Regions from separate parts of the Rhizobium sp. A22-96 genome, predicted to be linked through region 2. Evidence: riboswitches for the same ligand, from Rfam matches in the RefSeq annotation. Region 2 holds a riboswitch; each other region holds the start of a gene.

Region 1 (3,273 bases), on a different contig from region 2:
CCGCTATCAGAGCTATTCAAGCCTCGTGCTGATGGCGTCGGGTGCCATCGGCCCCGTTCTCGGCGGCACGATGAGCGATCTGTTCGGCTGGCGCTCGATCTTTCTCGTCAACGTCCCGATCGGCTTCGTCGTGCTGGCTGGTCTCGCCACCATGCTGCCCTATCGCAAGCCGAGCCGCCGGCCAAAGATCGATTATGCCGGCGCGCTGGTCCTTGCGCTGACGACCACAAGCATCGTGCTGGCCGCAGACGGCACCGAACTCTTCGGATCGCTGCTGTCGCCGCAATGTCTCGGAATCATCGCCTTCGGTGTTATCTGCGCGATTACCTGGGTCTTCATCGAACGCCGCGCGCCTGAGCCCATCGTTCCGATGACTCTCTTCCGCAATCCGACATTCGGTCTGCTTCTGATCATCTCGATCACCAGCGGTGCGGTTGCCATCGGCATGGTCAACTATTTCGCACTGTTCCTGCAGACGACAACGGGCCTGTCGCCTTCGATGGCCGGCCTGCTGTTCATCCTCCTGACCGGCGGCCTCGTCTGCGGCTCGCTTTCCGCCGGCCGGTTGATCGCGGCAAGGGGTCGCTACAAGCCCTTCGCGGTTGCCAGCGCCGCCTGCAGCACCATTGCATTCGCTTCGCTGGCCTTCGTCCATGCCGGCACCCCCATCGCCCTCATCGGCGGCCTGATGCTGCTGCACGGCATCGGCATCGGCCTTGCGCAGCAGGTGCCCGTCATCGGGGTACAGAACGCTGCGGGTGCCCGCGACATCGGCGCCGCCACCGGCGCCGTCACGCTGTCGCGCATGGGCGGCGCCTCGATCGCCATCTCCATCTACGGCGCCATCATCGCGGCCAAGCTCGGTAGTGTCGGTGTCTCGATCGCAGGTGTTTCCGACATCGAGGAACTGACGCCGAAGATGATGGCCGCCTTGCCGGAAGCCACGCGCGAGGCCGTCGCCAATGCCTATGCAGGCGCCTTCAGCCCGCTGTTCATGACGGCCGCCGGCATTTGCCTGCTCGGTCTTCTGACATCGCTGACATTGAAAAACGTGCAACTGCCCGGCACGACAAAGAAATTCGAAAGCACGGTTAGCGCCGAAGCTGCCGAATAGATCGCGCAGCCTGCAATCGACAGGGGAATCATTCCCCTTGTCATCCCTTCGTCACAAGGCTAAATCTGCCGACGCTCTAACGGGGTGCCTTATGTCCTTTCGGACATCTGGCTGAGAGGCTTTCACCAGCCAACCCGCGGAACCTGATCCGGCTAACACCGGCGGAGGGATTAGACGCGTGACGAAATCATAGCGCCCTTTTCCCCTTGACGACGAAACCAAAAGGAGGCGCTCTGATGCTCGACCGTTCACTATTGTCACTGCTCACCGGCCTGGCCCTTGCCGCCGGCGCAACATTTCTTTCCACGCAGCCCGCCGCAGCGGCCGACAAGACGCTGACCATCTACACCTATGAAAGCTTCACCGCCGATTGGGGTCCGGGCCCCAAGGTCAAGGCCGCTTTCGAAAAGACATGCGGCTGCACCGTCAATTACGTCAGCGTCACCGATGGCGTGGCGCTGCTCTCCCGCCTGAAGCTCGAAGGCGCCGGCACCAAGGCCGATGTGGTTCTTGGCCTCGACACCAACCTGGTCGACGAAGCCAAGGATACTGGCCTTTTCGACACCAGCGGCGTCGATACATCGGCCCTCAAGGTTCCCGGCGATTTCAAGGATGATGTCTTCGTGCCCTATGATTACGGCCATTTCGCCGTCATCTACGACACCCAGACCGTCAAGAACCCGCCGAAGAGCATGAAGGATCTCGTCGAGGGCGACCCCTCGCAGAAGATCGTCATCGAAGATCCGCGCACCTCGACGCCGGGCCTCGGCCTGCTGCTCTGGGTCAAATCGATCTACGGTGATAAATCAGCCGACGCATGGACCAAGCTCAAGGGCCGTATCCTAACCGTCACGCCCGGCTGGTCGGAAGCCTATGACCTCTTCACCAAAGGCGAAGCGCCGATGGTGCTGTCCTACACGACCTCGCCGGCCTATCACATGATCGAGGACAAGACGGAACGCTATCAGGCGGCCGCCTTCTCCGAGGGACATTACATCCAGATCGAAGTCGCCGGCCTCGTCAAGGCGTCTCCGAACAAGGACCTCGCCCGCGACTTCCTGAAGTTCATGGTCTCCACAGGCTTCCAGGACATCATCCCCACCAGCAACTGGATGATGCCGGCCGCCGCCACCTCCACGCCGCTGCCGGACGCCTTCGGCAAGCTGGTGGTGCCGACGAAGACCTTCCTGATGAGCCCGGACGTCGTCGAGAAGAACCGCAAGGCCTGGATCGACGAGTGGTTGACCGCCACCAGCACCAACTGATCTCTCACCCATGCTGACCGCATCCGAAAGAAAACGCGCCATTTCCGGCGGGGCATTCAGCCTCGCCGGCATCGCCCTTTTCGTCGCGATCGCCGTCGTCATCCTTCTTGCCGCCGGTATCGAGTCCGGCGGCGACACCACGCTTACCGATCCCTATCTGCTGCGGGTGCTTCGCTTCACCCTGCTGCAAGCGGCCTTATCGACGTTGCTCTCCATTCTCCTTGCCATCCCCGTCGCCCGCGCCCTGGCGCGCCAACCGCGCTTTCCGGGCCGGCTGTGGCTGATCCGGCTGATGGCCGTGCCTATGGGCCTGCCCGTCCTGATCGGTGCACTCGGCCTGCTCGGCATATGGGGACGCCAAGGATTGCTCAATCAGACGCTGTCAGCCCTCGGCCTGTCGCAGCCTGTCAGCATTTACGGCCTTGCCGGCATCCTGCTGGCGCATGTCTTCTTCAATATGCCGCTCGCCTGCCGGCTGATGCTGGCCGGGCTGGAGCGCGTTCCGGCGGAATACTGGCTCGTGGGCGGTGGGCTCGGCATGCGGCCGGCATCGATCTTCCGCTTCATCGAATGGCCGGTCCTGCGCGGTCTCATCCCCGGCATCGCCGGCCTGATCTTCATGCTCTGCGCCACCAGCTTCACGCTGGTGCTGATCCTCGGCGGTGGCCCCGCGGCAACGACACTCGAAGTGGCAATCTACCAGGCCCTGCGCTTCGATTTCGATCCCGGCCGCGCCGTGATGCTGTCACTGCTGCAGATCGCCATCACCCTCATTGTTTTAGGCGCGATGACACTATTTCGCGCGCCTGACGATCATGGACTGACGAGCGGCCGCGCCCTGCGGCGCATCGATGGTCAAGTGCCGGCTGCTCGCTGGGTCGATGCCGCTCTGCT
Region 2 (3,273 bases):
GCCGCTTCCGGCAGGTTCGGCGTCACCACGGTTGCCAGCGGCAACAGCCGACGGGTCAGCACATCGACGGCGTCTGCAGCAAGAAGGGCCGCACCGCCCTTGGCGATCATCACCGGGTCGAGGACGATGGGAACGTCGCGATGCCGCGCCAGACTATCGGCGACAGCCTCCGCGATCGCCGCATTGGCGATCATGCCGATCTTGACGGCATCGACGCGTATGTCGGCGAAGATCGCGGCGATCTGATCAGCAACGAATTGCGGCGGCACGGGATGGACGCCGGTAACGCCCTGCGTGTTCTGGGCCGTCAATGCTGTGAGAACGGCCATGCCGTAGACGCCGCGCGCCGAGAAGGCCTTCAGATCGGCCTGAATACCCGCTCCGCCGGAGGGGTCGGAGCCGGCGATGGAGAGGACGTTGCGGATCATCTGCGCGCTTCCTTGATGGCTTGAGCAATAAGGACTGTTGCGGCCTCGGGGTCGGGTTTGCCGCAGATCGCCGAGACGACGGCTAGTCCGTCTGCACCGGCCGCAAGGGCAGCAGCAACGTGCTCAGCTTTCAGCCCGCCGATGGCGACCGTGGGAACCGGGCAAAGCTGGATGATGCGGGCAAGGCCGTCAAAGCCGATTGGGTGCTTGTGGTCGGGTTTGGTCGGTGTCGCAAAGACGGGGCCGACACCGACATAGTCGACGACATCAGCATCGATGGCCGAGGCGAGAGCTTCCGTCTCCACCGAGAGGCCGAGAATCATCTCCGGCCCGACCCGGCGGCGGGCCTCGCTGGCATCCAGATCTTCCTGGCCGATATGCAGGCCATCGGCACCAATGGCGATGGCAGCCTCGACATCGTCGTTGACAATAAGAAGAGCATTGCTGCCGGCCAGCGCTTGCTTGAGGGCAAGGCCGGTCTCGATCATGGCTGCGGTCGAAGCATGCTTGTCGCGTAATTGCACGATGGTCGCGCCGCCAGCGACTGCGGCACGCGCAGTTTCGACCATGCCGATATCGGCGCAGAGTACGGGGTCGAGAACCAGATAGAGTGAGAGATCGAAGTTCTTCATGCCGTCAAAATCCTGGCTTTGGCAGAAAGCGTTTCCACATCAAGGGCGGTCAGCGCATCGAGGAAGCGCCAGGAGAAGGAGCCGGCGCCATCGGCCGCCGCTCCTGCCTGCTCTCCGGCAACCGCAAAGACGGCAAGCGCCGCCACCGTTGCGTCGAAAGGATTGTCGGGCGTGGCCGCCGCGAAAGCCCCGACAAGGCAGGTCAGCGAGCAGCCGAGTGCGGTGACCTGCGGCATGAGTGGCGATCCGCCTTCTACGCGCCGCGCCTTCTGCCCGTCAGTGACGAAATCGGTGACGCCGGTTACGGCAACCACGCAGCCGTGCGTTTGAGCGAGTTGTCTTGCCGCATCCTCGGCCAGTTCAACGGGATCGCGGCTATCGACGCCTTGGCCGCGGCTGGCGCCACCGGCAAGCGCGATGATTTCCGAGGCATTGCCACGGATGATCGTCGGCTGCAGCTCCAGTAATTGCGCAACCGCCTTGCGCCGGAACGAGGTTGCGTAGTGCGCGACCGGATCGAGGACCCATGGCTTGCCGACCTTTCCCGCCGATTGCGCGGCTGAAAGCATGCCGGCGAGCCATCCCGCCGACAAGGTACCGATGTTGATGGTCAGCGCACCGGAAATTGCGGCAAATTCGGCCGCCTCTTCCTCTGCGTGAACCATGGCAGGCGACGCGCCGGCCGCGAGCATCACATTGGCGGCGATGTTCATTGCCACGAAATTGGTGATGCATTGCACCAGCGGCGGGTTCGCCCGCATGGCGCCGAGCAGAGTGGCGGGATTGGTATGGTCTTGCATATCGCCCTTTCAGGCGGGCGAGACGCGAGGGGCGGCATAGGAAACTGCAAAGCCCCGAGCGACTCCCTCCGCCAGCATGATCTGGTTCAGGTTCAAAGGGTGCTTCTCAGCCCGCTGAACAGCGGACGCCCCTGTCTCTCAATCCGCTTGTTTTCGCAGACAAAGGCGGCCCTGTCATCAGCAAATCGCAAACCAGGGCAGGCGGCGTCTCGATCGCACGCCCAAACCCTCCGGCAATCCATGCATCAGTTGCATGGGTGCAGTGCCACCTTGGCGCTGCAAAAGGGCAGGGGTTTGCACTATATGTTTGTCATCGAAGCGAACGAAGCGCCAAGCACGGCAGCTCAGCTTCGAATACCCAAGGAAAGGGGATCATCATGAACGTAGCACGCTCTTTCAATAACTGGCGCAAGTATCGTCAGACGGTTGCCGAACTGGGTCGCATGTCCACGCGCGAACTGCATGACCTCGGTATCGATCGCGGCGAAATCCGCAATGTCGCCCGCGCAGCCATTGCCGGCTAATAGTCCGACGACTGAATTTAGAGCCGTATTTCCTGGCGCCTGCTTCCTCCCGAGCAGGCGCTTTTGTTTTGTCCGCAAGGCAGCCGCGCGCTGCGCCGTCTGCCGAAAAAATGCACGACCCCAGCCTTAAGCTTTTCGCATAGCGCATAACTGCCCTGCAAAGAAATGCCTATGAACTGAGCAAAAGACTGGTATCTTCTACTCATCGAAGCGATGCACCTCCTCCCGCATCCCTTCGCTCTGCAGACGCCCTACTCCTCCTCCCAAGGGTCGTCTGCGCGAACAGCGCCACTCCTCCTCCCGCGCGCTGTTCATTATTGCCGAAAGCCTGCCGCACCTCCTCCCGCGGCAGGCTTTTTTCGTTTTATCCGGCACCATCCCAAAAGCGGCTCGCGCTCCTCTCGCAAAAATGAATTGCCGCTACTATGTGCGACTGACGTAGCGCGCTACATCGATGATCACGCCCAATCTGATTCACTGAAAATGAGAGGATGCCCATGACCGGTTCTGCCGAATACACGCCCCCTAAAGTCTGGACCTGGAACAAGGCGAATGGCGGCCAGTTCGCCAATATCAACCGGCCGATCGCCGGGCCTACCCATGAAAAGGAACTGCCTGTGGGACGCCATCCCCTGCAGCTTTATTCGCTGGGCACGCCAAATGGTGTGAAGGTCACCATCATGCTTGAAGAACTGCTGGCGCTTGGCCATAGCGGCGCGGAGTATGACGCCTGGCTGATCAAGATCGGCGATGGCGACCAGTTCGGCAGCGGCTTTGTCGACGTCAATCCCAACTCCAAGATCCCGGCCTTGCTGGATCGCAGCGGCCCCAAGCCGATCCGTGTGTTCGAATCGGGATCGATCCTGACCTATCTCGCCGAAAAGTTCGG
Region 3 (3,273 bases), 490 kb from region 2:
CGAGCCAGGAGGCGGCATTGCCGAACTCCGGACGCGGGTCGAAGACCGTGACTTCGGCGCCGCGGACATTCAGTTCATGTGCGAGAGTGAGGCCGGCAACGCCGGCCCCTTTGATCAGGACGCGCATCTCACTCGGCCGGATGAGCAAGGTTTTCGATGGGCATATAGAGATCCCCGCCCTCGCGATATTTTGCCGCCATCGCGTCCAAGCCCTCCTTCTGGGCCTCGGCGCGAATGTCGTGCGAAATCCGCATCGAGCAGAATTTCGGACCGCACATCGAGCAGAAATGCGCGACCTTGTGCGCTTCCTTCGGCAAGGTTTCGTCATGGAAGCTACGGGCCGTATCGGGATCGAGCGAGAGGTTGAACTGATCTTCCCAGCGGAATTCGAATCGCGCCCGCGACAGGGCATCGTCACGGAGCTGGGCGGCCGGATGTCCCTTGGCAAGATCGGCGGCATGGGCGGCGATCTTGTAGGTGATAACGCCGGTCTTGACGTCATTGCGATCGGGCAGGCCGAGATGTTCCTTCGGCGTGACATAGCAGAGCATCGCCGTGCCGAACCAGCCGATCATCGCAGCGCCTATGCCGGAGGTGATGTGATCGTAACCCGGCGCGATATCGGTCGTCAGCGGCCCGAGCGTATAGAAGGGTGCCTCGCCGCAGACCTTCAGCTGCTTGTCCATGTTTTCCTTGATCTTGTGCATCGGCACATGGCCGGGGCCTTCGATCATCACCTGGCAATCTTTGGCCCAGGCGATCTTGGTCAATTCGCCGAGGGTTTCCAGCTCGGCGAATTGCGCGGCGTCGTTGGCATCAGCGATCGAGCCGGGACGAAGGCCGTCGCCAAGCGAGAAGGAGACGTCGTAGGCGCGGCAGATGTCGCAGATCTCCTCGAAATGCTCGTAAAGGAAGCTCTCGCGGTGGTGATGGAGACACCACTTGGCCATGATCGAGCCGCCGCGCGAGACGATGCCGGTGACACGATTGACCGTTAGCGGGATGTAATGCAGCCGCACGCCGGCATGGATGGTGAAATAATCGACGCCCTGTTCGGCCTGTTCGATCAACGTGTCGCGATAGACCTCCCAGGTCAGGTCTTCGGCAATGCCGCTGACCTTTTCCAGCGCCTGATAGAGCGGCACGGTGCCGATCGGCAGCGGCGAATTGCGGATGATCCATTCGCGGATGTTGTGGATGTTGCGGCCGGTTGAGAGGTCCATGACGGTATCGGCGCCCCAGCGGGCGGCCCAGACCATCTTCTCGACCTCTTCCGCCATCGACGACGTGACGGCGGAATTGCCGATATTGGCGTTGATCTTCACCAGAAAGTTCCGACCGATGATCATCGGTTCGGCCTCGGGGTGGTTGATGTTGGCAGGGATGATCGACCGACCGGCAGCGACTTCCTGGCGGACGAATTCCGGCGTCACATGGTCTGGAATATGGGCACCGAAGCTCTCACCGTCGCGAATCAGGGCTTCGGCCTTTGCCTTGCGGCCGAGATTTTCGCGAATAGCGATGAATTCCATCTCCGGCGTGATAATGCCGGCCCGTGCATAGGCCAGCTGCGTGACGGCCTTGCCACCCGTGGCACGCAATGGCTGGCGTTTGGCGGGAAATTCCGGCGTCAGCCGATCGGCGCTGACGAAGCCATTGTCTTCGGGGCGGATGTGGCGACCCTCATAGGCTTCGACATCGCCGCGGGCGAGCACCCAGTCGCGCCGCAGCTGCGCGAGGCCTTGCTCGATAAGGATATCTGCGCCTTCGATCGTATAGGGGCCGGAGGAATCATAGACGACGACAGGCGGCTCGCCCGCGGTTGGATGAACGCTGATCTCGCGCATCGGGACGCGGATATCGGTGTGGATCTCCCCCGGAATGTAGATTTTCCGCGATGCCGGCAGCGGCCCGGTGGTAACGGTGGGGGTGAGGTTTTTTGCGGCAATGGTCATGGTTTGAGGCTCCAAGTGGTTGTTGGAGACCCAGTCAATCAGCCGGAATGATGAAAAGACGCCGGCATGGATTCCACGCGTGAATCCGAAGCCATCGAGCGCTTGCACCGTCCCTACGCCAGTATGAACTGGATCAGGTTCAACGGGTCACTGCGCCACAATCGACAGAGTCGTATTGTCCAGCAGTATCTCAGCCCCTTGCCGGGACCCCCCTGGTGAATGTCGAAAGGCTATGCTCTCTCTTCGGCTGCTGTCAACCCCGCAGCCATTGTCGTTCTTACGACCTCTTTCGCCACCCACAACTCAAGAGTGCGCGCAGCGGCTTTTCAGCTACACGGCAGGCACAAAGCCGAGAGTGGTTGTAATCTCGCGCCGGATCAGTAGCGGGGTGCGGTATTGCCGACGAAGCGATGAGGGCCGGTATGGTTCAGCTTGCTGGCCGTATCGAGCCAGATCTTGCCACCCAAGGCGCGCCAGCGGCGGCAGAAGGCGAAATCCTCGCTGAGATAAAGGCCGGTTTCTTCCTCGATCATGCATTCGAACAGCGCATATTGCGTACCCGGCGAAGCCTTGGTGCTCGGATAGGCATGGATGGCATTGTAGCGCAACCCTGGGTAGGATTCGCTCATCTGCTCCAGGACCGCGCGTTTGATGAGAAGCATGCCGGTGCCGGCATAGACGGCGCTGACGAAATCGCCGTCGCGTTCCGCATTTTGTCCCACCAGGGGCGTGCCGACATAGTGAAGAGCGGCTGCAGCAAGCGACGAGCCATCCTGCGAATTGATGCGGGCGGCGGTCTCCCAATCGTAATCCTTGATCGGATACATGGCGGCAACGACGTCCTTGTCGGCATCCAGCAGGCGCATGACCTGATCGGGCTCGAAACTGATGTCCGCATCGACGAAGAGCAGATGAGTCGCCGCAGTATCGTTGAGGAAGGATGACACCAGCGTGTTGCGGCTGCGGGTGATCAGCGCGTCATTGCCGAGCAGGGCGAGTGTCAGCTGAATGCCTGCCTGAGCGCCTCGCTGCATGAGCGAGAAGATGGATTGCATATAATCCTTGGTGACGAGACCGCCGAAACAGGGAGTCGCAATGAAGATCAGCCGATTCTCGGTCATTCGCAGTTGGTTCCTTTCCGGAAGTGCGATTCGCCAGAATCTAGGGAGATTCACTATTTCTGTGTGTACCGAATTGTTGAATTTTGTTTCTGAAAGTTTGCTGGATGTTGCTGGAGAGAGATTGTCGGCCGGCGTCGGCTCCAATGCCAATGGCTGTCAGTGGCCCATGGAATTTGAAGGCGCAGACCCGGTTTTGA

The links. Region 2 has a riboswitch for thiamine pyrophosphate ahead of thiM (hydroxyethylthiazole kinase). Riboswitches for the same ligand answer to the same signal wherever they lie in the genome.
Region 1: it holds a riboswitch for thiamine pyrophosphate, as region 2 does, so the genes downstream of both, thiB (thiamine ABC transporter substrate binding subunit) here and thiM (hydroxyethylthiazole kinase) in region 2, are expected to answer to the same signal.
Region 3: it holds a riboswitch for thiamine pyrophosphate, as region 2 does, so the genes downstream of both, thiC (phosphomethylpyrimidine synthase ThiC) here and thiM (hydroxyethylthiazole kinase) in region 2, are expected to answer to the same signal.

Annotation. Positions count from the first base shown of each region.
Region 1 covers NZ_JBNWDQ010000004.1:261,895-265,167, reverse strand. Annotated here, with positions in the region: gene ACQZ6F_RS19565 (MDR family MFS transporter) at 1-1,114, shown strand, start outside; TPP riboswitch at 1,185-1,301, shown strand; gene thiB (thiamine ABC transporter substrate binding subunit) at 1,351-2,379, shown strand; gene thiP (thiamine/thiamine pyrophosphate ABC transporter permease ThiP) at 2,390-3,273, shown strand, end outside.
Region 2 covers NZ_JBNWDQ010000001.1:332,010-335,282, reverse strand. Annotated here, with positions in the region: gene thiD (bifunctional hydroxymethylpyrimidine kinase/phosphomethylpyrimidine kinase) at 1-428, opposite strand, end outside; gene thiE (thiamine phosphate synthase) at 425-1,060, opposite strand; gene thiM (hydroxyethylthiazole kinase) at 1,057-1,860, opposite strand; TPP riboswitch at 1,907-2,003, opposite strand; gene ACQZ6F_RS01465 (DUF1127 domain-containing protein) at 2,238-2,384, shown strand; gene yghU (glutathione-dependent disulfide-bond oxidoreductase) at 2,882-3,273, shown strand, end outside.
Region 3 covers NZ_JBNWDQ010000001.1:826,183-829,455, reverse strand. Annotated here, with positions in the region: gene thiO (glycine oxidase ThiO) at 1-127, opposite strand, end outside; gene thiC (phosphomethylpyrimidine synthase ThiC) at 129-1,955, opposite strand; TPP riboswitch at 2,048-2,179, opposite strand; gene ACQZ6F_RS03735 (hypothetical protein) at 2,333-3,076, opposite strand.